DNA from 4 places in the Streptomyces sp. NPDC056628 genome. Region 3 is predicted to be linked to each of the others. Evidence: riboswitches for the same ligand, from Rfam matches in the RefSeq annotation. Region 3 holds a riboswitch; each other region holds the start of a gene.

Region 1 (5,199 bases), on a different contig from region 3:
GTCGGAGTCGGCGACGAGCGCGACCCGTTCCAGGAAGGCGGCGAGCCCGCCGGACTCCTCCCCCTCGGCCGACTCCTGCTCGAACTCCAGGGCCACGGCCGCGAGTTCCTGGAGGTTCTCGATCCGGGTCTCGTCCTGCGGGTCGGTGGAGGCCTGCAACTCGGCGAGGTACCCCGTCCGTTCCAGGACGGCCTCCAGGACCGTCGCCGGGCCCGCGCCGGACTCGACGATCGTGCGGAGCTCCTCCATCAGCGTGTTGAACCGCTTGACGGCGTTGGTCGACCGCGCGGCCATGCCGTACGCCTCGTCGACGCGCCGCAGGGCCTGCGGGAAGCTGATCTTCTCCCGCTGCGACAGGGCGTCGATCATGGCCTCGGCACGGTCGCCGATGCCGCGCTTGGGGACGTTCAGGATCCGGCGCAGCGGGACGGAGTCCTCGGGGTTGGCCAGGACCCGCAGGTAGGCCAGGACGTCCCGGACCTCCTTGCGCTCGTAGAAGCGCACACCGCCGACGACCTTGTACGGCAGCCCGACGCGGATGAAGACTTCCTCGAAGACACGGGACTGGGCGTTCGTCCGGTAGAAGACGGCGACGTCGCCGGCCTTCGCCTCCCCCGTGTCGGTCAGGCGGTCTATCTCGTCGGCGACGAACTGCGCCTCGTCGTGCTCGGTGTCCGCGACATAGCCGGTGATGCGGGCGCCCGCGCCCGCGTTGGTCCACAGGTTCTTGGGCCGGCGGGACTCGTTGCGCTCGATGACGGCGTTGGCGGCGCTGAGGATGGTCTGTGTGGAGCGGTAGTTCTGCTCCAGCAGGATCGTCGTCGCGTCCGGGTAGTCCTCCTCGAACTGGAGGATGTTGCGGATGGTGGCGCCCCGGAAGGCGTAGATCGACTGGTCGGCGTCACCCACCACGCACAGCTCGGCGGGCGGGACCTCGGCCTCGGCCTCGGGCGGTACGTCGACGGGGTGCTCGGACGTGCCGACCAGCTCGCGCACCAGCGCGTACTGCGCGTGGTTGGTGTCCTGGTACTCGTCCACCAGCACATGCCGGAACCGGCGGCGGTAGTGCTCGGCGACGTCCGGGAAGGCGCGCAGCAGATTGACCGTCGTCATGATCAGGTCGTCGAAGTCGAGGGCGTTGGCCTCCCGCAGCCGCGACTGGTACAGCGCGTACGCCTGGGCGAGGGTCTTCTCGAACCCGTCGGTGGCCTGGGCGGCGAAGTCCTCCTCGTCGATCAGCTCGTTCTTCAGGTTGCTGATCTTGGCGCTGAACGACTTGGGCGGGAACCGCTTCGGGTCGAGGTCGAGGTCCCGGCAGACGAGCGCCATCAGCCGCTTGCTGTCGGCGGCGTCGTAGATCGAGAACGAGGAGGTGAACCCGAGCCTCTTGCTCTCCCGGCGCAGGATGCGGACGCAGGCGCTGTGGAAGGTCATCACCCACATCGCGTTCGCCCGCGGTCCGACGAGCTGCTCGACGCGTTCCTTCATCTCGCCGGCGGCCTTGTTGGTGAAGGTGATCGCCAGGATCTGGCCCGGATGCACGTTCCGCTCGGCGAGCAGGTAGGCGATGCGGTGCGTGAGCACGCGCGTCTTGCCGGACCCGGCTCCGGCCACGATGAGCAGGGGGGTGCCAGAGTGGACGACGGCCGCGCGCTGGTTCTCGTTGAGCCCTTCCAGCAGCGCCGCGGCGTCGAGGGCCGGGCGCGGGGCGCCGTCGCGGTAGTAGGCGTCGCGGTCCGGCGGCACGTCGAACTTCCCGCCGAACAGATCGTCCGGAAGCGACTCCGGAGTGTGATCGTCCTCGGGCGGTGGCGGGTGCTCTTCCCCGTGGGCCCGTGGGGCCTGGAGGTCCGCCAGGAAGCTGTCGTCAAAGAGGCTGCTCATCGCTCTCCGAGTCTAGGCGGCCCCACCGACAACCGGCTGCCGCCTGGAGAACATCACACCTTCCGGGCCGATGCCCGGCCCGCCGATTACCGTTCGAAGTCATGCCATCACGTCACACACCGCCCGGCGCCAAGCAGTGGATATCGGCCCAGTAGGAACAAGATGCATCGATGGCCTCAGAACGGCATCAGTTGCCCGAGCCGCCCCCCTCCACCCGCCCCCCGGACCGAAGGTCACGAAAATGTATCGGGCATATCGCACATCAACCTTCACAGCGGCCACACCGGTTGGCTACCGTGCCGGGCAGGCCGTGCGACCCCCACCGGCGAACGACGCCGGGCCGTGCGGCCTCCGCCGAGTCCGGTGCATCCGGAGCCGGGGACCCACCGAACTTGGGGTGAATCGGCCCGACTCCCCGTCCCGGGAGCGGCCGTAGGGCAACCCTTCCGAACCACCCGCCCGAACCCGACAGCTAACCCGGTAGGCGGAGCATGGAAGGAGTCGCCTCCCTTGGCGTCGCACCGCAAGTCGCGTCCCTCCGGAACGCGCGTGGCAGGCATACGGACCCCCGCGCTGGCCACCGCGGCCCTCACCTCCGTGGCCCTGCTGTCCCAGACGGCACACGCGAACCCGTCCTCCGACGACAGGCCGAGCCTCGAAGAGGTCGAGAAGAAGGTCGACGACCTGTACCGCCAGGCGGAGTCGGCCACCGAGAAGTACAACGCGGCCAAGGAGAAGACGACCAAGCAGCGCAAGCGCGTCGACACCCTCCTCGACGACGTCGCCCGGCGCACGCAGAAACTCAACGACGCGCGCGAGGAGCTCGGCCGCAACGCCGCCGCCCAGTACCGCACCGGCGCCGCCGCCCCGGACACCGCGACGTTCCTCCTCGCGGACAGCCCCCAGGACTACTTCGACCAGTCCCAGCTGATGAGCCGCATGACGGGCCGTCAGAAGCAGTCGGTGGACGAGTACTTCACCGATCAGTCCGCGACGATGAAGAAGCGGCAGGAGGCCACCAGGAGCCTCGAGACGCTCACCGCGTCGCAGAAGGACCTGCGGACCGCCAAGTCCACCGTCCAGAAGAAGCTCGGGGACGCGCGTCGGCTGCTCTCCGAGCTGACCGCGCAGGAGAAGGCCCGCCTCGCCACGATCGAGAAGCGCAAGCAGGAAGAGGCCGCCCGCAAGGCCGAGGAGCTGGCCCGGCAGCAGGCGCAGGCCGAGCGCCGCCGCGAGGAGGCCGCACAGCGGCAGGAACAGGATCAGCGGGAGCAGGGCAGCACCGTCCCGGACGGGTCGTACGCCACGAGGGCCGGGAAGGCGCTGGCCTTCGCCCGCACCCAGATCGGCAAGCCGTACGTCTGGGGCGCCACCGGCCCCGGCTCCTACGACTGCTCCGGCCTCACCCAGGCCGCCTGGAAGGCCGCCGGCGTGGACATCCCGCGCGTCACCTACGACCAGGTCAGCGCGGGCACCACGGTCCCGCTGTCCAGCGCCCAGCCCGGTGACCTGGTCTTCTTCTACGACGACGTCACCCACGTGGGCCTCTACATCGGCAACGGCATGATGATCCACGCCCCGAAGCCCGGCGCGTACGTCCGCGAGGAGTCGATCTACTACGACGGCGAGTCGTCGATCCACAGTGTGGTCCGCCCGGCGTGAGGGCCGGGGCGAACGAGGGGGGGCCGTGTCCATGACGTCCACGACGTCCATGACCGGAGTCGTGACGGCGGTCAGCAGGAACGAGGTGTACTCGTTCACGAAGCCGAACCGGGAGAGCATCACACTGCTGGCGGGTCTGGGGGTGGACGGGGACGTCCACGCGGGGGTGACGGTGAAGCACCGCTCGCGCCTCGCCCAGGACCCCACGCAGCCGAACCTGCGCCAGGTGCACCTCATCCATGAGGAGCTCTTCGCCGAACTCGCCGAGGCGGAGTTCCGGGTGGCGCCCGGCGAGCTCGGGGAGAACGTCACCACGCGCGGCCTGGACCTGCTCGGACTTCCGGTGGGCACGCTGCTGCGCATCGGCGCCGAGGCGGTGGTCGAGGTCACCGGGCTGCGGAACCCGTGCCTGCAGATCGACCACTTCCAGGACGGGCTGCTCAAGCAGGTCGTGGGCCGCGACGAGGCCGGCCGCCTCCTGCGCAAGGCCGGAATCATGGGCGTCGTCGCGGAAGGCGGCGTGGTGCGACCCGGCGACGCGATCGACGTGGAGCTGCCGGACGGGCCGCACCGGCCGCTGGACCGGGTCTGAGGAACGGCCGCGGGAGGGCGTCGGCGAGTCCGGCTCCCCCGCGCGCCCTGCTCGTCGATTCACCCACCCCCCGCGCGCGCCCCCGCCCGCGCCCTGCGACGCGCTCCTTAGCATCGGCCCATGCCCGCCGCCACGCCCCCGCCCGCGTCCCCCCTGCCCGCCTGGTGGTCGCGCCGTCCCCCCGCCACCGGCGCCTCGGTCCTGGCCACCGGCATCATCTCGGTGGCCCTGCACCAGACGGGCCACGCGACCCTGTCCCGGATCGCCCTCGCCCTGGCGTGCGTCGCCTGGGCGGCCCTCGCCTGCGACCTCCTCGCCCGGCTCCGGTGGCACCGCTCCGCGTGGCTGAGGGAGGCGGTCACCCCGGCCTCGCTCTGCGCCGTCGCCGCGACCGCGGTGCTGGGCACCCGCTTCGCCGTGGCGGGCCGGCAGACCCTCGCCGAGGCGCTGCTGGCCCTCGCCTTCGTGCTCTGGCCGGGCCTGCTGTACGTCGTCGTGTGTCACTGGCGTCACGGGATGCCGGGGTCCGTCTTCCTCGGCTGCGTCGCCACCCAGGGGGTCGCCGTCCTCGCGGCCACCCTGGCCGCCACGGCGGAGGCGGCCTGGCTCGCGCACGCGGCCCTGGTGCTGTTCTGGCTCGGCCTGCTCCTGTACGCCGTGGCCCTGACCCGCTTCGACCGGCGGGAGGTCGTCCGCGGCCCCGGCGACCACTGGGTCGCGGGCGGCGCGCTCGCGATCTCCGCCCTGGCCGGTGCCCGGCTCCTCGCCGCCGACGGGTCCGGCCTGTATCTGTGGAACGACGACGACTTCGACGTGCTGCGCACGGTGACCTTCGCCCTGGTCGCCCTGGACATGGCCTGGTACGCCGTCCTGCTCGTCGCCGAGATCGCCCGGCCGAGGCCGCGCTACGACGTACGCCGCTGGTCGACCGTCTTCTCGATGGGCCTGTCGGCGGCGGCGTCGCTCTCCGTCTCCGCCACCCTGGACGTCCCGTGGCTGGAGGTTCCCGGCGAGGTCCTGCTGTGGATCGCGGTGGCGGTGTGGCTCGCGGTCGCCGCCGG
Region 2 (5,199 bases), on a different contig from region 3:
CGGGCTGCTGGTCTGGCTGGTGCTGTGGACGCGGTACCGCGAGCTGCGGACCGTGCGCGAGGAGCTGCCCGCCTACGCCGTCGCCGGATGGCTCTCCCCCGCCGAGCCGTTCGCGCTGGGCTCGATGCGGGACCGCCGGGTGGCCCGGCAGTACGCCCGCCGGCACGGGGGACGCCCCGCGGCCCGGGCGGTGGCCCAGTACGAGGCGTACGCCACCTCGCTGGCGTTCCTGAGGCGCCGGGGCCGCCGGGGCCGGGCCGGCGCGGACTTCGTGATCCGGGAGGGCGAACTGCTGAACGAGCTGTGGCGCCGCCGCGCGTGGGCCCGCCCGGCCCTGGAACACGCGCTCACGGCGCGCACCTGGCCGGCCCCCGCGTACCCGGCCCAGGCGCCCGGCCACCGGTGGCCGCAGCCGTATGCCCCCAACGGGCACGCCCCCGGTCAACCGGGCCCGACCTGGAACCCCTACCAGGTCTGACGGCTCAGTCGGACGCCTCCGTCAGCCGGCGCAGTTCGTCGTCCGTCAGGGTCAGCTCGGCCACGCCGAGCAGGGCGGGCAGCTGTTCCGTGGTGCGGGCCGAGGCGATGGGGGCGACGACCGTCGGGCGGGAGAGGAGCCAGGCCAGGGCCACCGTGGCGACCGGCACGCCGTGGGCGGCGGCCACCTCGTCCAGCGCGGCCAGCACCCGCCGCCCCCGCTCGGTCTCCGCGTACTGTCCGGCGCCCTGCGCACGTGGGCTGTCCACGGCGGCGCCCGGACGGTACTTGCCGGTGAGGAAGCCCGCCGCGAGCGCGTAGTACGGCACCGCGGCGAGGTTCTCCCGCTCCGCGAGGTCCTGGAGCGGGCCCTCGTAGGTGTCCCGGGAGACCAGGTTGTAGTGGGGCTGGAGCGCCACGTACCGGGCCAGGCCCTCGCGGTCGGAGAAGGCGAGGGAGGCCGCCAGCCGCTCCGCGGAGATGTTGGACGCGCCGATGTGCCGGACCTTGCCGGCCTTCACCAGTTCGTCCAGGGCGCCGATGATCTCCTCGACCGGCACCTCCGGCTCGTCGAAATGGGTGTAGTACAGGTCGATGCGGTCGGTGCCGAGGCGGCGCAGCGAGGCGTCGGCGGCCGCCTTGATGGTGGCCGCTTTCAGACCGCGGAAGTCGGGGTGCTGGCCGACCTTGGTGGCGATCACGACGTCGTCCCGGTTGCCGCGGGCCCTGAGCCAGTTGCCGATGACGGTCTCGGACTCACCGCCCACGTTGCCCTCGACCCACGCCGAGTACGAGTCGGCCGTGTCGATGAAGTTGCCGCCCGCCGCGGTGTAGGCGTCGAGGACGGCGAAGGAGTTTGCCTCGTCGGCGGTCCACCCGAAGACGTTGCCGCCCAGGCAGAGCGGGAAGACCTCGAGGCTGGAGGAGCCGAGCTTGCGCAATGAAGTCATGTAAGTCATCAACGACGGCGGCGGTACCGGCGATTCCGCTTCGGAGATGAATTCCGTGTGAAAGGGGCGATCCGGCGCACCGAGGACCGGCAGCCCTGACGTCGGGGGGTCGTCGTCAGGACCGCCGGGGATCAGGCGGGGAGGGTGCTCAGGGGGTGAGGCCCTTGCCGCGCAGCCAGGCCAGCGGGTCGATGCCGTTCGCGCTGCCGTCGGGGTGCACCTCGAGGTGCAGGTGGGCGCCGGTCACGTTGCCCGTGGCGCCGACGCGGCCGATGACGTCACCGGTGTTGACCTTCTGGCCGACGCTGACGCTGATCGAGGACTGGTGGGCGAACCAGATCTCGGTACCGTCGTCGAGGGTGAGCTCGGTCTTGTAGCCGTAGGAGCCGTCCCAGCCGGCGAAGGTGATCGTGCCGGAGTGGACGGCCTTGATCAGGGTGCCGGTCGGCGCGGCGAAGTCGAGGCCCGTGTGGTGCCCGGACGACCAGTAGGCGCCGGCCTCGCCGAAGGTCGAGGTGAGGGTGTACGAGGAGGTCGGCAGCGTGTACTGCTTGGCCAGCTCGGCGAGACGCTCGGCCTCGGCCTTCTTGCGGGCCTCCTGCTCGGCGGCGGCCTTCGCGGCGGCGGCCTTGTCCTTGGCCTCCTTCTCCGCCTTGGCGGCCGCCTCGGCGACCTCCTTCTCGGCGGCGGCGACGGCGGCCGCGGCGGCCTTGCTGTCGACCTGGTCCTGCTGGAACTCGGCCTGGGCGATGATCCGGCTGCGCAGCGCCTCACCGGCGTCGGAGCCGCTCCGGGCGGTCTCCTCGCCGGTCTCGCCCATGGTGCTGAGGGCGGTGGCGGTGTCGCCCGCGGCGGAGTCGTCGTCGGAGATCAGGGGCAGGTCGGGAAGGGTGATGGCGACCGGCGGCTTGCCGCTCTGCGCGGTGGCCATGCCGCCCGCGCCGACGGCCGCTATGACGCCGACACCGAGAACCGTGGAGCTGCGGGCGAGTCCCCCGCCGCGCTGCTTGGAGACGCGGTGCCTGCCGCGCACGGGGCGGAGGGATTCCGCGGTCGGGTTCCACTCCTCGAAGGGGCCGTCGTCGGTGCGGTCGTAGCCGAAGGTGTCGGCGGGGCGCTGACCGGGTACGAACGGGGCATGCGGAGCAGGACGGTTCGACGCCACGTGGGCGTACTCCTTTCCTTCCTTCTCGCCTACCGGGTTAGCTGACGGGTTCGGAGCAGGAAGGTCTCCTACGCGCGTATACGTGCCGTGATGTCACGGTGGTATCCGCGCGATTCACCCCAAGGTGGTGGTTCCCCGGTTCCTTCGCAGGATTCGGCGCGTGCGCACGGAGCCGCCTCTTGTGACGGCTGGGACGACCGCGCTGCGTTATCGAACGTTAATAGACGCGGGGTACGGATTCCAAGCCGTTCCACTTGATCATTAACGTTTTCCGGCGGGACTTACGGGTCACGAGCGGGCTAAATCGGGCGAGTTGCTCTCGTCGGTTCGTCCGCCCGTTTCTGATGGTGTGTCAGTCGTTATGCGGAGGGGATTCGTTCACTCACCGTCCGTGAGAGACGTCAGGGGCGGCGTACGGCCAGGAGGGCCAGGTCGTCCGCCATGCCGCCCCCGGAGTGACGGCGTGCCTGGGCCGCCAGCGTCCCGAGCAGCGCGGCCGGTTCGCGCAGCGCGTCGGCCCGCCCCGCCAGAGCCTGCTCGGGGTCGTAGAACCGGCCTGTGCGGTCGCGTGCCTCCGACAGCCCGTCGGTGTAGAGCAGCAGCGTCGCACCGCTCGGGAACTCGGCCTCGTCGGCCCGGTCGGGCCAGGTGCCGAGCCCGCCCATGCCGAGCGGCAGCGCGGGGTCGCTCGCGGGCAGCGGCCGCACGGCTCCGTCGGCGTACAGCAGCAGCGGCGGGGGGTGCCCCCGGTTGACGACACGCACCTTCGGAGCGCCGTGCGGCAGTTCTGCGAGGACGGCGGTGGTGAAGCCCTCGCGGGGGTCCCCTCCGTCGCTCCGGCTGCTCGCGCGTGCCAGGGCCCGCTCCAGCCGCTGCGCGACCGCCTCCAGGGTGTTCTCCTGCTCGGCGGCCTCCTGGAAGGCCCCGATCACGGCGGCGACGGCGCCGACCGCGCCGAGGCCCTTGCCGCGCACGTCGCCCACGATCACCCGGACGCCGTGCGGGGTGTCCTGCACGGCGTACAGGTCACCGCCGATGGAGGCGTCCTCCTGGGCCGCCTCGTAGCGCGCGGCCACCTGGAACCCGCCGACCCGTTCGGCCGGTTCGGGCAGGAGGGCGCGCTGGACGGCCTCCGCGACCCGGCGGGCGGAGGCCAGGCGTTCGCCGCTGCGGCGGACGAGGACGTTGATGACGACGGCGAGGGCGGAGACGACGACCACGGTGACCAGTTCGGTGACCGCCCCCACCGTCTCCAGGCCGCCGACGGTGAACCGCACGACGAGCAGCGCGCAGACGGCGGCGGCCCCGGTGCACACCGTGCCGCGCAGCGAGTAGAGGGGGGCGGCGACGAGAGGCGCGGCGGTGAGGAAGGGGGCGCCGGAGAACGCGAGGGGGGCGGCGAAGTCGTAGGCCAGTCCGGCCGCGATCAGCAGGGCGGGCAGCGCCCGCACCGACCGGCGCACGTACGAGATTCGCCCTTCCTCCACCTGACCAGGGTTGCCGAAGCGGTGGCGGCGGGCGAGCGGGGTCGTCCGACCGGGGGGACATGGCCGGGAGACAGGGCCGGGAACGGGCCCGGAAAACACTCAGGGCCGGAACTGATGAGTTCCGGCCCTGAGCCTTCAGTAGCGGGGACAGGATTTGAACCTGCGACCTCTGGGTTATGAGCCCAGCGAGCTACCGAGCTGCTCCACCCCGCGTCGTTGTGTCCATAGTACGCCATCTTCGGGACCCGCCGTACACGCCCTTGCGCGGGCCCCCGCCGGACGGTGTCAGGGCGCCAGGTGGGCGTTGGGAGCCGCGGCCCGGCCCGCGTACTCGGGCAGCACGAGCACGTCCACTCCTTCGGCGGCCAGCATCCCGCTGCCGTCGGCGTCGGTGACGAAGGTGTCCGGCTCGCGCCAGGCCGTCACCACCCGCCGCACCCCGGCCGCCAGGATCAGCCGGGCGCAGGGGGTGGGCCGGGAGGCACGGTGCGTGCAGGGCTCCAGGCTGCTGTAGACGGTGGCGCCGGCCAGCCTCGGGTCGCCGGGCGCGATCTTGGCGAGGGCCGCCTCCTCGGCGTGCACGACGGGGTCGCCGGCCTCCCGGGAGTGGCCCCGCGCCAGCTCCGTGCCGTCCGCGGCGACCACGACCGCCCCGACACTGAACGCGGTGGGCGAGGGCGGGCACTGTGCGGCCAGGTCGCAGGCGAGGGCCAGCCAGTGCCGGTCCGCGGCGGCCGGGAGGACGCCGGTGCCGGGGGCGGTCGGCTCGTAGCGCGTCAGCACCACGTCCTCGATGCGCCGGGTCTCCACCAGCCGGAGCCGGCCCTCCTGGTACCCGCCGGGCCCGAAGAGCCGGGGTGCCCGGGGGTCGCCCACGAACAGCGGCGCGAGCACCAGCTGCAGCTCGTCGGCGAGCCCCTGGCGCAGCAGCTGGGTGTGGACGGTGCCGCCGCCCTCCACCATCAGCCGCTCGACGCCGCGCGCCTCGCGCAGGTGGGTCAGCAGGGCCCGCCAGTCCAGCTCGTCGCCGAGGGCGACGACCTCGGCGGCGACGGGTTCCTCCCGCAGCCGGCGCGCGCCCTTCTCCGTCGTGTAGACGACCTTCTCGCCGCCGGTGTGC
Region 3 (5,199 bases):
CGTCCTTGGCGGACAGGCGCGGGTAGGGCGCGAAGAAGCGGTAGTACTTCGACTCGTCCGACACCTGCTCGTAGAAGCTGACCAGGCGCTCGGCGTCGTCGACGGTGATGGGGCGGATGCGCGCGGTGCCGCCGTCGCGCAGCACCACGTCGGCTTCCCAGTGGGCGGGGTACACGTGCCGGTCCGAGGCGCTCTGCATGGGGCCAGGTTACGGCTCGCGCACGGCACCGGCGCGAGGCAGGCTGTTCCCGACGTCCCACGGGGTCCGGCGGTCGTCGAGGCAGCGGCACCCGGGCCGTTCCGCCGGGCACCCCTGGTGTGGGAAACTGGTCTAGACAACCTTGAACACCGAAGGGCAGCAACACATGGCTGAGCGCCGCGTCAACGTCGGCTGGGCCGAGGGTCTCCACGCCCGCCCCGCCTCCATCTTCGTCCGGGCCGCCACGGCCACAGGCGTCCCGGTGACCATCGCCAAGGCCGACGGCAACCCCGTCAACGCGGCCTCCATGCTGGCGGTCCTGGGCCTCGGCGCCCAGGGCGGGGAGGAGATCGTCCTCGCCTCCGACGCCGAGGGTGCGGACGCCGCCCTCGACCGTCTGGCCAAGCTGGTCGCCGAGGGCCTCGAGGAACTGCCCGAGACGGTCTGAGCGGCCCGAGCGGGCCTCCCGCACGGCACAAAAGCCGCGTCCGCCTTTCCGGCGGGCGCGGCTTCGTCTTTCCCGGCCGGCTCGCGTGGAATTTCACGGCGGCGGGCTCCGGAATTTCCCGGACAGCCGGAAAAGGGCAGCGTAAATCCACTGCCCCAGAATTGCTCTTCTTTGTATACGGCGCCTGTGTTAATTGCGCAGGCTCGGCATGTTTACGGCATGTTGCGAATTCCTCACACGCTCCCCGCGGTCGCCCCCGGAGCCGAAGCGCAGCCGGTGCGCGGACAGCCCGCGCTCGGTGTGCAGGGCGGTGAGCGCGCGGGCGCGTTCGCCGTCGCCACGCGCCACCGCGTCCACGATCGCGCCGTGCTCCGCCCAGGACTCCACCGGGTCGGCGGGCGCCTCCACGGCGAACATCCAGGCGATCTTGTGCCGCAGCTGGGTCAGCGTCGAGGTCAGCGCGGTGCTGCCGGACGCCTGGGCCAGCGTCTCGTGGAACCAGCCGCCCAGCGAGCGCAGATCCTCGCTGTTGCCGCGCCTGGCCCGCTCCTGACCCAGCCTGACCAGGCCGCGCAGCACCTTAAGATGGGCCTCCGTGCGCCGCTGGGCGGCCCGGGCGGCGCCGAGCGGCTCCAGCAGAGTGCGCATCTCCAGCACGTCGGCCGCCTCCTGCTCGGTGGGCTCGGCCACGCACGCGCCCGCGTGCCGGCGGGTCACCACGAAGCCCTCCGCCTCCAGGGTGCGCAGCGCCTCGCGCACGGGGACACGGGAGACGCCGTAGCGGCGGGCGAGGACTTCCTCCGTGAGACGGCCGCCGCGCTCCAGGACACCGGCGACGATGTCGTCCCGGATCGCGGTGCACACCGAGTGCGCCGGAATACGCATGCCGACCTCCGCCTTAATGCCCGTGAAACGTCGACGAATGACGTGTGTTCAGCGACTCTATGGCAAGAAGCGTGAATTTCCGACGGCGGGCCGGAATCCATGGATATTTTTTGGACAGCCGTTGTCCAGAAAGACCGAAAGCCCCGGCTCGGGAGCCGGGGCTGCGGTAAGGAGGGCGGAGGCGTCAGAGGTCGACGCCGTGCGCGCGCAGGTAGGCGACCGGGTCGATGTCGGAGCCGTACTCGGCGCTGGTGCGCGCCTCGAAGTGCAGGTGCGGCCCGGTGACGTTGCCGGTGGCGCCGGACAGGCCGATCTGCTGGCCGGGGGTGACCGTCTGGCCCACCGAGACGCCGACCGACGACAGGTGCCCGTACTGGGTGTAGGTGCCGTCGTTCATCTTGATCACGACGTTGTTGCCGTAGGCGCCGCCCCAGCCGGCCTCGACGACAGTGCCCGCGCCGACCGCGTGCACGGAGGTGCCACTGGCGGCGTGGAAGTCGATGCCGGTGTGGCTGCCGGAGGACCAGACGGCACCGCCGGACCGGTACGCGGTGGACACGTACGAACCGGCTATCGGGGCCACGTAGGACAGCAGGCGCTTGCGCTCGGCCTCCCGCGCGGCGCGCTCCTTGACCTCCCGCTCCTGCTTGGCCTTCTCGGCGGCCTTGTGTCGCGCGGCCTCCTGGGCGGCCTCCTTGCGGGCGGCGGCCTCGGCGGCGGCCCGCTCCTGGGCGGCGGCCTGCGCGTCGATCTGGGTGGCGATGGAGTCCTCGACGACGACGACCGGGATGAGGCCGGTCTGCCCCGCGGCGGGCTCGGCGGCCAGCGCGGGGGCGGCGAGGGTGCCCACGACGCCGGTGGCGGTGAGGGCGGCGACACCGGCCGCACGGGCCGTGGTGCGCTCGAACCGGCCGGGCTTGCGGTGCTTCCCGGAGGGGCGGTTCTTCCCCGTGGCGCAGCTGAACGCCATGTGGTGGCTGGTCCTTTCCTTCCCTCTCGCCTACCGGGTTAGCTGACGGGTTCGGAGCAGGAAGGTCTCCTACGGACCCCCTCGCGGCTGCGCGGGCGTCCGATTCACCCCAGGGACTGCGGTGGGTCCCCGGCTCCCCTGGCTCGCGCCGTACGGGGACTCGGCGATGGCTGTCCGGTGCCGCGGGCGCGGCGCACTGCCTGACGGACAGCCCGGATGACGCTAAGCGGGGCCGCGTTCAATTCCCAAACGGAACGCGGCTTTTGTAGCGCATCCCACAGGGCAGACAGGCAACCTCCGCCCCAATTCGGGCATAAGGGAGCCCTGGTGACTTTGCCGTCACCAGGGCTCTCCTCGCGTGCCGGCCCGCCGCGGGGCCGGCGGGTGCTCTACTCGGCCGTCACGACGGTGACTTCACCGATGCCGAGGGCCTCGACGGGCTCCCGGATCGCCGAGGCGTCGCCGACGAGAACCGTGACGAGGCGGTCCGCCGGGAAGGCGCTCACGACCGCGGCCGTGGCCTCGACGGTTCCGGTGGCGACGAGCTGCTGGTACAGCTTCGCCTGGAAGTCGTCGGGCAGGTACTGCTCGACCTGGTCGGCCAGGGTGCCCGCCACGGCGGCGGCCGTCTCGTACTTCAGCGGCGCCACCCCGACGAGATTCTGCACGGCGAAGTCCCGCTCGGCGTCGGTGAGTCCGTCGGCCGCGATCCCGCGCAGGACGGTCCACAGGTCGTCCAGGGCGGGGCCGGTGTTGGGCGTGTCGACGGAACCGGTGATGGCGAGCATCGAGGCGCCGGTGCCGTCCGGCGCGGAGCGCAGGACCTGCCCGAACGCGCGCACGCCGTAGGTGTAGCCCTTCTCCTCGCGCAGCACCTTGTCCAGGCGGGAGGTGAGGGTGCCGCCGAGGCAGTACGTGCCGAGGACCTGCGCAGGCCACACGCGGTCGTGCCGGTCCGGGCCGATCCGGCCGATCAGCAGCTGCGTCTGGACGGCGCCGGGACGGTCCACGATGACGACGCGCCCGGTGTCGTCCGCGGTGACCGGCGGGACGGGCCGCGGCTCGGCCTGCGAACCCGTCCAGGCGCCCAGGCTGTCACCGAGCAGGGTGTCGAGGTCGACGTCGGTGAGGTCGCCGACGACCACGACCGTGGACGTGGCGGGGCGCACATGCCGCTCGAAGAAGGCGCGTACGCCCGCGGAGTCGATGCCGGCGACGGTCTCCTCGGTGCCCTGGCGCGGACGGGACATACGCGAGGACGCCGGGAACAGCTGCCGGGCGAGCTCCTTGGCGGCCCGGCGCGAGGGGTTGGCCAGCTCGTGCGGGATCTCGTCCAGACGGTTGCGCACCAGGCGCTCCACCTCGGCGTCGGCGAACAGCGGCGCCCGGAGCGCGTCGGCGAGCAGGTCCAGCGCCTTCGGCAGCCGGGAGACCGGCACCTCCAGGCTGACGCGGACGCCGGGGTGGTCGGCGTAGGCGTCGAGGGTGGCGCCGCAGCGCTCCAGCTCGGCGGCGAACTCCTCGGCGGTGTGCTTGTCGGTGCCCTCGGACAGGGCCCGCGCCATGATCGTGGCGATACCGTCCAGGCCCGCGGGCTCGGCGTCGAGCGGGGTGTCGAGGAGGACCTCGACGGCGACGACCTGCTGGCCGGGGCGATGGCAGCGCAGCACCGTCAGGCCGTTGTCCAGGGTGCCGCGCTCGGGGGCCGGGAAGGCCCAGGGCCGGGGCGCGCCGGCCTGGGGCTGCGGGTGGAACTCCATGCTGGCGAGCTCGGTCACTGCGCCGACTCCTCGTTCTCGTCGGTGGCGGGGGCTTGGGCGTCCTCGGCCTCACCGGCGACCGGCTCGTACACCAGCACCGCGCGGTTGTCCGGGCGCAGCCGGGCCTGGGCGACCGCCTGCACCTCCTCGGCGGTGACGTCGAGCACGCGCCGCACGGCGGTGAAGGCGAGCTGCGGGTCGCCGAACAGGACGGCGTACCGGCACAGTTCGTCCGCGCGGCCGGCGCAGGTGCCGAGCCGGTCCAGCCACTCGCGCTCCAGCTGGGCCTGCGCGCGCTCCATCTCCTCGGCGGTGGGGCCCTCCGCGGCGAAGCGGGCGAGCTCCTCGTCGACGGCCGCCTCGATCACGGGCACCTCGACGTCACCGGAGGTCTTCACGTCCAGCCAGCCGAGGGAGGGCGCGCCGGCCAGGCGGAGCAGGCCGAAGCCGGCCGCCACGGCCGTACGGTCGCGCCGCACGAGCCGGTTGTAGAGGCGGGAGGACTCGCCGCCGCCGAGGACGGTCAGCGCCAGGTCGGCGGCGTCGGCCTCGCGGGTGCCGTCGCTCGGGAGGCGGTAGGCGGCCATCATCGCGCGCGCGGGGACGTTCTCCTCGACGACCTCGCGCAAATCCTCGCCGATGACGTCGGGCAGCGAGCCGTCGCGCGGAGCAGGCTTGCCGTCGTGGGACGGGATGGAGCCGAAGTACTTCTCGACCCAGGCCAGCGTCTGCTCCGGGTCGATGTCGCCGACGACCGACAGCACGGCGTTGTTCGGCGCGTAGTAGGTCCGGAAGAACGCGCGCGCGTCCTCCAGGCTCGCCGCGTCGAGGTCGGCCATCGAGCCGATCGGCGTGTGGTGGTAGGGGTGCCCGTCGGGGTACGACATCGCGGTCAGGCGCTCGAAGGCGGTGCCGTACGGGACGTTGTCGTAGCGCT
Region 4 (5,199 bases), on a different contig from region 3:
AGCCGGCCGCCCACGCGCCGGACCCCTCGCCCTGGCTGACCGCCGAGACCCGGCAGGCGTTGTACGGCATGCTGCACTCGGCCGCCGCCCGATGGATGAACCATCCCCGCAACGCGGACCAGGCCCGCCTCAAGCCCTGGCAGCTCAGGCTCGGCCACCTCAGCGGATTCGCCGTGCCGCCCACGGTGTTCACGACGGCCCCGCGGCTGGCGCGCGCGTTCGTCGAGCAGCACAAGGAGGTCGTGGTGAAGTCCGCCTCCGGACCGCCGCCCGGTGAGCCGCCCCTGGCCCTGCCCACCACCCTCATCGGCCCCGACGCGGACTTCTCCGCCGTCGCGGCCGGGCCGGCCCTGCTCCAGCGGTACGTCCCCAAGGAGGCGGACATCCGGCTGACCTGCGTCGGCACCAGATTGTTCGCCGCGCGCAAGACAGCCGAACCCGACCAGATCGACGGACGGTACGGCGACACCGGGCACCCCTGGGAGCCGGTCCCGGTGCCGGACCGTATCGGCAAGTCGGTGCACGAGTACGTCACTCTTGCCGGACTGGCGTACGCCGCCTTCGACTTCGCGGAGGACAAGGACGGCATCTGGTGGTTCCTGGAGTGCAACCAGGGAGGCCAGTTCGGCTTCGTCGAGCTGGAGACGGGGCAGCCGATCGCGGCCGCGGTCGCCGACTGGCTCGCCCTGCAGCGCCGGCCCGACCGGCGCGGCCCGGAAGCCCGCCACTGATCCCCGAACGACCACCGAAGGCGTCCCCGACGGACCCGCCCCGCTCCGCCCCACCCGGCGGTGGCGGGGCGGTCGTCGTACGGCGCCGGTGACGTCGTCTCAGGCGGGGCGGATCGCGCTGTGGATCGCGGCCTCTCCGGCGTACTCGATGGACTCCTCGCGGATGACGGTGCCGGGGCCCGGGGCGTGGATCATCATGCCGTTCCCGGAGTAGATGCCGACATGGCCGGCGTGGTAGAGGACCAGGTCGCCGGGCTCCAGCTGGGTCAGGGCGACGCCCTGCCCGGCGGTGGCCTGCTCCTGGGCGGTGCGGGGGAGCGCGATACCGGCGGCCTTCCAGGCGGCCTGGGTGAGCCCGGGACCGTCGAAGGTGTTCGGCCCCGTCGTACCCCACACACACGGCTTGCCGACCTGAGCCCGGGCGAACTCCAGCGCCCTCAGCGCCCGACTGTCCTGCGGGACCGCCACGGCGGCGGGAGCCGGAGCGGCAGCGGGGAAGCTCCCGGACAGCGGGGCTGCGGGGAAGCTTCCGGTCTGGGTGACGGCCGGGAACCCGCCGGTCTGGTCGATCGTGGGGAAGCTCCCAGTCTGGGCCACGGCGGGAAAACTGCCGGTCTGGGTGACGGCGGGGAATCCGCCGGTCTGGTCGACTGCGGGGAAGCTTCCGGTCTGAGCCACGGCGGGAAAACTGCCGGTCTGGGTGACGGCGGGGAATCCGCCGGTCTGGTCGACCGCCGGGAAGCTCCCGGTCTGAGCCACGGCGGGAAAACTCCCGGTCTGGTCGACCATGGGGAAGCCCCCGGTCTGGTCGATCACGGGGTAGCTGCCAGTCTGGGCCGCCGCCGCGAATCTGCCGGTCTGGTCGACGGCGGGGAAGCTCCCGGTCTGGGCCACCGCGGGAAAACTCCCGGTCTGGTCGACCGTGGGGAAGCCCCCGGTCTGGTCGACCGTGGGGAAGCTTCCGGTCTGGCCGGCCCCGGCGAACCCGGCGTCCGGGGCGGCGAACACCTGCGGGGCACTCGCCGTCCCCGTGGTCGGCGTCGACTGGTCACCAGGGGCGGCGGGGAACAAGGTGTCCACCGGCGGCGCGGGCTGAGCCGTCGTCCCCGGAGGGACCGTCGTCAGATCGGCGGCGCTCTGCGCCTCCAGGGCGTCCCACCGGGTCTGCGCCGCGGGCGGGAACGACGCCGGGGCGGCCGGGGGAGCCTCCAGCGCCGGGGTGGTGCGGCCGGCGCGCGCGGACAACAGGTCGCGCGCCTGTGCCAGCTTGCGCCCGCTGCGTTCCTTGCTCGCGCGCAGCATGGACCGCTGAGCCGCTTCCGGATCCGCGGTGGCCGGGGCGGGCAGCGCCGGGGCGGCCCCGGATTCGAGGGCCGGCGTGGTCGCCGCGGGCAGCGCCGCGACCGGACCCGCGGTGAGCTCTCCCATGACTGCCGAGCGGGCGGTTCCGGCCGTCAACTCGGCGACCGGTGCGGACGATCCGGCGGGCAGCTCCAGGGCGGTGCGGCCGGATATCTCCCGTGCGCCGTCGCCGGCCGACGGGCGTGCGGACCGGGCCGGGGCGGACCGCTCCGGCATCCGGTCCCTCGGCAGCACGGCCGGAGTCGTCGGGCCCAGTCTGGACCGGGCGACGTCGAACCACTGCCGGGCCACCTCGTCGAGCGGGGCCGAGCCCCGGCCGCCGTCACCGTCGCGCCCCGAGGCCGCCGGGCCGCCCGCGCGCTTGCGCGGTCCCGTCGACGAGGCGCGGGTGGCGTTGAAGGTCCCGGTGTCGGTCTCGGCCCGGTCGTAGAGCAAGCTGACCCGCCGGCTGACCTCCTCGCGGCTCGGTCCCTCGTCCGCCTGGGCGGCACCGGCCGACTGGCCGAGCAGGGCCACCGAGGTGAGGGCTGCTGCCGAGGCGAGCGCGGAATTGCGCATACCGGTGCGTTCCGGCGCCATGGGCGACGTGCTCCTTCCGTACTCCGCCTACCGAGTTAGCTGACGGGTTCGGGCGTTCGCGTCGGAAGGTGTGCCCTACGACCCGGCCCGTCACGGCCTCGGGTCGATTCACCCCATGGTTCGGTTGGGTCCCCGGTTCCGCGGCCCCGCAGGGCACGCCGACTCGGCGGAGGCCGCTCGTCCCGACGGGGTTCGCCGGAGTTCAACGCGCGTCCTGAGCCAGTAACTTAGCCAACTTGTGTGCCCGCAGTGAAGGTTGACGTGCGAAATGTCCGATACGTTTTTGTGACCTTCGACGCCGGTGGCGGCGGTCGGGTCGGTTCGCGTCACGGCGCGCCCGTGCGGTCACGCAGAGTGGCGGCGTCGGTGACCTCAAAGGTCTTGCTCCGTTCGGCGAAACACGTCACACTGGCACCGAACGAATGGTCGGTTGGGAAGCGGGAGCGATGACGACCTCACACTCCACCGAGGCGCCCCCACAAGGGCCGCTTGAGGAGCACTTCGACGCGACGATCGCGCGCGACCAGCGCATCGAGCCGCGGGACTGGATGCCGGACGGCTACCGCAACACACTGATCCGGCAGATCGCGCAGCACGCCCACTCGGAGATCATCGGCATGCAGCCGGAGGGTGAGTGGATCACCAAGGCGCCCTCGCTGCGCCGCAAGGCGATCCTCTTCGCGAAGGTGCAGGACGAGGCCGGTCACGGCCTGTACCTGTACTCGGCCGCCGAGACCCTGGGCGCCGACCGCGCCGACCTGACCGACCGGCTCATCGAGGGCCGCCAGAAGTACTCCTCGATCTTCAACTACCCCACGGCGAGCTTCGCCGACGTCGGCGTGATCGGCTGGTTCGTGGACGGCGCCGCGATCTGCAACCAGGTGCCGCTGTGCCGCAGCTCCTACGGGCCGTACGCGCGCGCGATGGTGCGGATCTGCAAGGAGGAGTCGTTCCACCAGCGGCAGGGCTACGAGCTGCTGATGACGATGATGCGCGGCACCGAGGCCCAGCGGGAGATGGTCCAGGACGCCGTGAACCGCTGGTGGTGGCCCTCCCTGATGATGTTCGGGCCGCCCGACGACTCCTCGCCCAACTCCGCCCGCTCGATGGCCTGGAAGATCAAACGGCACAGCAACGACGAGCTGCGCCAGCGGTTCGTCGACATGACGGTCCCGCAGGCCGAGAAGCTCGGCGTCACCCTGCCCGACCCGGAGCTGCGCTGGAACGCCGAGCGCGGCCACCACGACTTCGGCACGCCCGACTGGGACGAGCTGATGCGGGTCATCAAGGGTGACGGCCCGTGCAACGCACAGCGGGTGGAACGACGCAGGAGCGCCCACGACGAGGGCGCCTGGGTGCGGGAGGCGGCCACTGCCCACGCGGCCAAGCAGGCCGCCCGCGCGGAGAAGGGAGCGGTGGCATGAGCACCGGAAGGCAGGACTGGCCGCTGTACGAGGTGTTCGTCCGGGGCAAGCGCGGACTGAACCACGTCCACGTCGGCTCGCTGCACGCCGCCGACGACCGGATGGCGCTGACCCACGCCCGCGACCTGTACACCCGGCGGAACGAGGGCGTCAGCATCTGGGTCGTGCGCTCCGAGCACATCGCCGCCTCCACCCGCGACGAGAAGGACCCGTTCTTCGCGCCCAGCGCCGACAAGGTCTACCGCCACCCCACCTTCTACGACATCCCCGACGACGTCCCCCACATCTGAAGGAGAGGGCATGAGTGACGACCACGTCTACCTGACCCTCGCCGAGGGACACGACGACGACACCCGCTGGGCCTACGGCACCGGCTTCGAGGACCCGCTGCACGGCGTGGACACGACCGTCCCGGACGACGTCGACGCCGCCGCGCTCGCCGCCCTGTGCGTAGCGCTGGGCGACGACGCGCTCGTCTCGGCGCAGCGCCTGGGGGAGTGGGTCACCCGCGCCCCCGAGCTGGAGGAGGAGGTCGCGCTCGCCAACATCGGCCTCGACCTGCTCGGGCAGGCCCGGCTGCTGTACTCCCGCGCCGGCCAGACCGACGGCACCGGACGCGGCGAGGACGCGTACGCGTACTTCCGCGACGCCGCCGGCTTCCGCAACGTCCGCCTCGCCGAACTCCCCAACGGCGACTTCGCGTTCACGATCGTGCGGCTGCTGGTGCTGTCCAGCTGGCGGCTCGCGCACTTCGAGCGGCTGGCGTCCCACCCCGACCCGGTGCTCGCGGCGATCGCCGAGAAGGGCGCCAAGGAGCTGCGCTACCACCGGCAGTACGCCGCCGAGTGGGCGGTCCGCCTGGGCGACGGCACCGACGAGTCCCACCGCCGTATGCGCCGCGCGCAGGAACAGGTGGCGCCCTACCTGGGCGAGCTGTTCACCGCGTTCGACGTACGGCAGGAGGTCGTCACGGACCTGAAGCAGGTCACCGACGCGGCCGGACTGCCCATGCCCGTGTACCGCCCGCTGCCCGGCTGCGGACGCGAGGGCGAGCACACCGAGCACCTCGCCCCGCTGCTCGCCGAGTTGCAGGGCGTCGCCCG

Evidence for each region. A riboswitch is a leader RNA that binds a small molecule or an ion and turns the genes downstream of it on or off. The one in region 3 is predicted to bind cyclic di-AMP.
Region 1: linked by a shared signal. The riboswitch ahead of ACFRAC_RS10995 (NlpC/P60 family protein) and the one ahead of ACFRAC_RS17325 (M23 family metallopeptidase) in region 3 are both predicted to bind cyclic di-AMP.
Region 2: linked by a shared signal. The riboswitch ahead of ACFRAC_RS30725 (M23 family metallopeptidase) and the one ahead of ACFRAC_RS17325 (M23 family metallopeptidase) in region 3 are both predicted to bind cyclic di-AMP.
Region 4: linked by a shared signal. The riboswitch ahead of ACFRAC_RS04470 (C40 family peptidase) and the one ahead of ACFRAC_RS17325 (M23 family metallopeptidase) in region 3 are both predicted to bind cyclic di-AMP.

The regions. Positions count from the first base shown of each region.
Region 1 covers NZ_JBHTWG010000006.1:79,092-84,290, reverse strand. The annotation lists gene pcrA (DNA helicase PcrA) at 1-1,884, opposite strand, end outside; cyclic di-AMP (ydaO/yuaA leader) riboswitch at 2,227-2,386, shown strand; gene ACFRAC_RS10995 (NlpC/P60 family protein) at 2,395-3,546, shown strand; gene ACFRAC_RS10990 (MOSC domain-containing protein) at 3,596-4,138, shown strand; gene ACFRAC_RS10985 (tellurite resistance/C4-dicarboxylate transporter family protein) at 4,259-5,199, shown strand, end outside.
Region 2 covers NZ_JBHTWG010000037.1:41,015-46,213, reverse strand. The annotation lists gene ACFRAC_RS30735 (PrsW family intramembrane metalloprotease) at 1-478, shown strand, start outside; gene ACFRAC_RS30730 (aldo/keto reductase) at 483-1,427, opposite strand; gene ACFRAC_RS30725 (M23 family metallopeptidase) at 1,576-2,592, opposite strand; cyclic di-AMP (ydaO/yuaA leader) riboswitch at 2,604-2,761, opposite strand; gene ACFRAC_RS30720 (PP2C family protein-serine/threonine phosphatase) at 2,994-4,178, opposite strand; tRNA gene ACFRAC_RS30715 (tRNA-Met) at 4,219-4,292, opposite strand; gene ACFRAC_RS30710 (dihydrofolate reductase family protein) at 4,365-5,199, opposite strand, start outside.
Region 3 covers NZ_JBHTWG010000012.1:49,859-55,057, forward strand. The annotation lists gene ACFRAC_RS17310 (GNAT family N-acetyltransferase) at 1-199, opposite strand, end outside; gene ACFRAC_RS17315 (HPr family phosphocarrier protein) at 366-647, shown strand; gene ACFRAC_RS17320 (GntR family transcriptional regulator) at 837-1,532, opposite strand; gene ACFRAC_RS17325 (M23 family metallopeptidase) at 1,717-2,502, opposite strand; cyclic di-AMP (ydaO/yuaA leader) riboswitch at 2,515-2,678, opposite strand; gene ACFRAC_RS17330 (M16 family metallopeptidase) at 2,892-4,280, opposite strand; gene ACFRAC_RS17335 (M16 family metallopeptidase) at 4,277-5,199, opposite strand, start outside.
Region 4 covers NZ_JBHTWG010000002.1:239,325-244,523, forward strand. The annotation lists gene tgmB (ATP-grasp ribosomal peptide maturase) at 1-731, shown strand, start outside; gene ACFRAC_RS04470 (C40 family peptidase) at 831-2,672, opposite strand; cyclic di-AMP (ydaO/yuaA leader) riboswitch at 2,681-2,851, opposite strand; gene paaA (1,2-phenylacetyl-CoA epoxidase subunit PaaA) at 3,119-4,096, shown strand; gene paaB (1,2-phenylacetyl-CoA epoxidase subunit PaaB) at 4,093-4,386, shown strand; gene paaC (1,2-phenylacetyl-CoA epoxidase subunit PaaC) at 4,397-5,199, shown strand, end outside.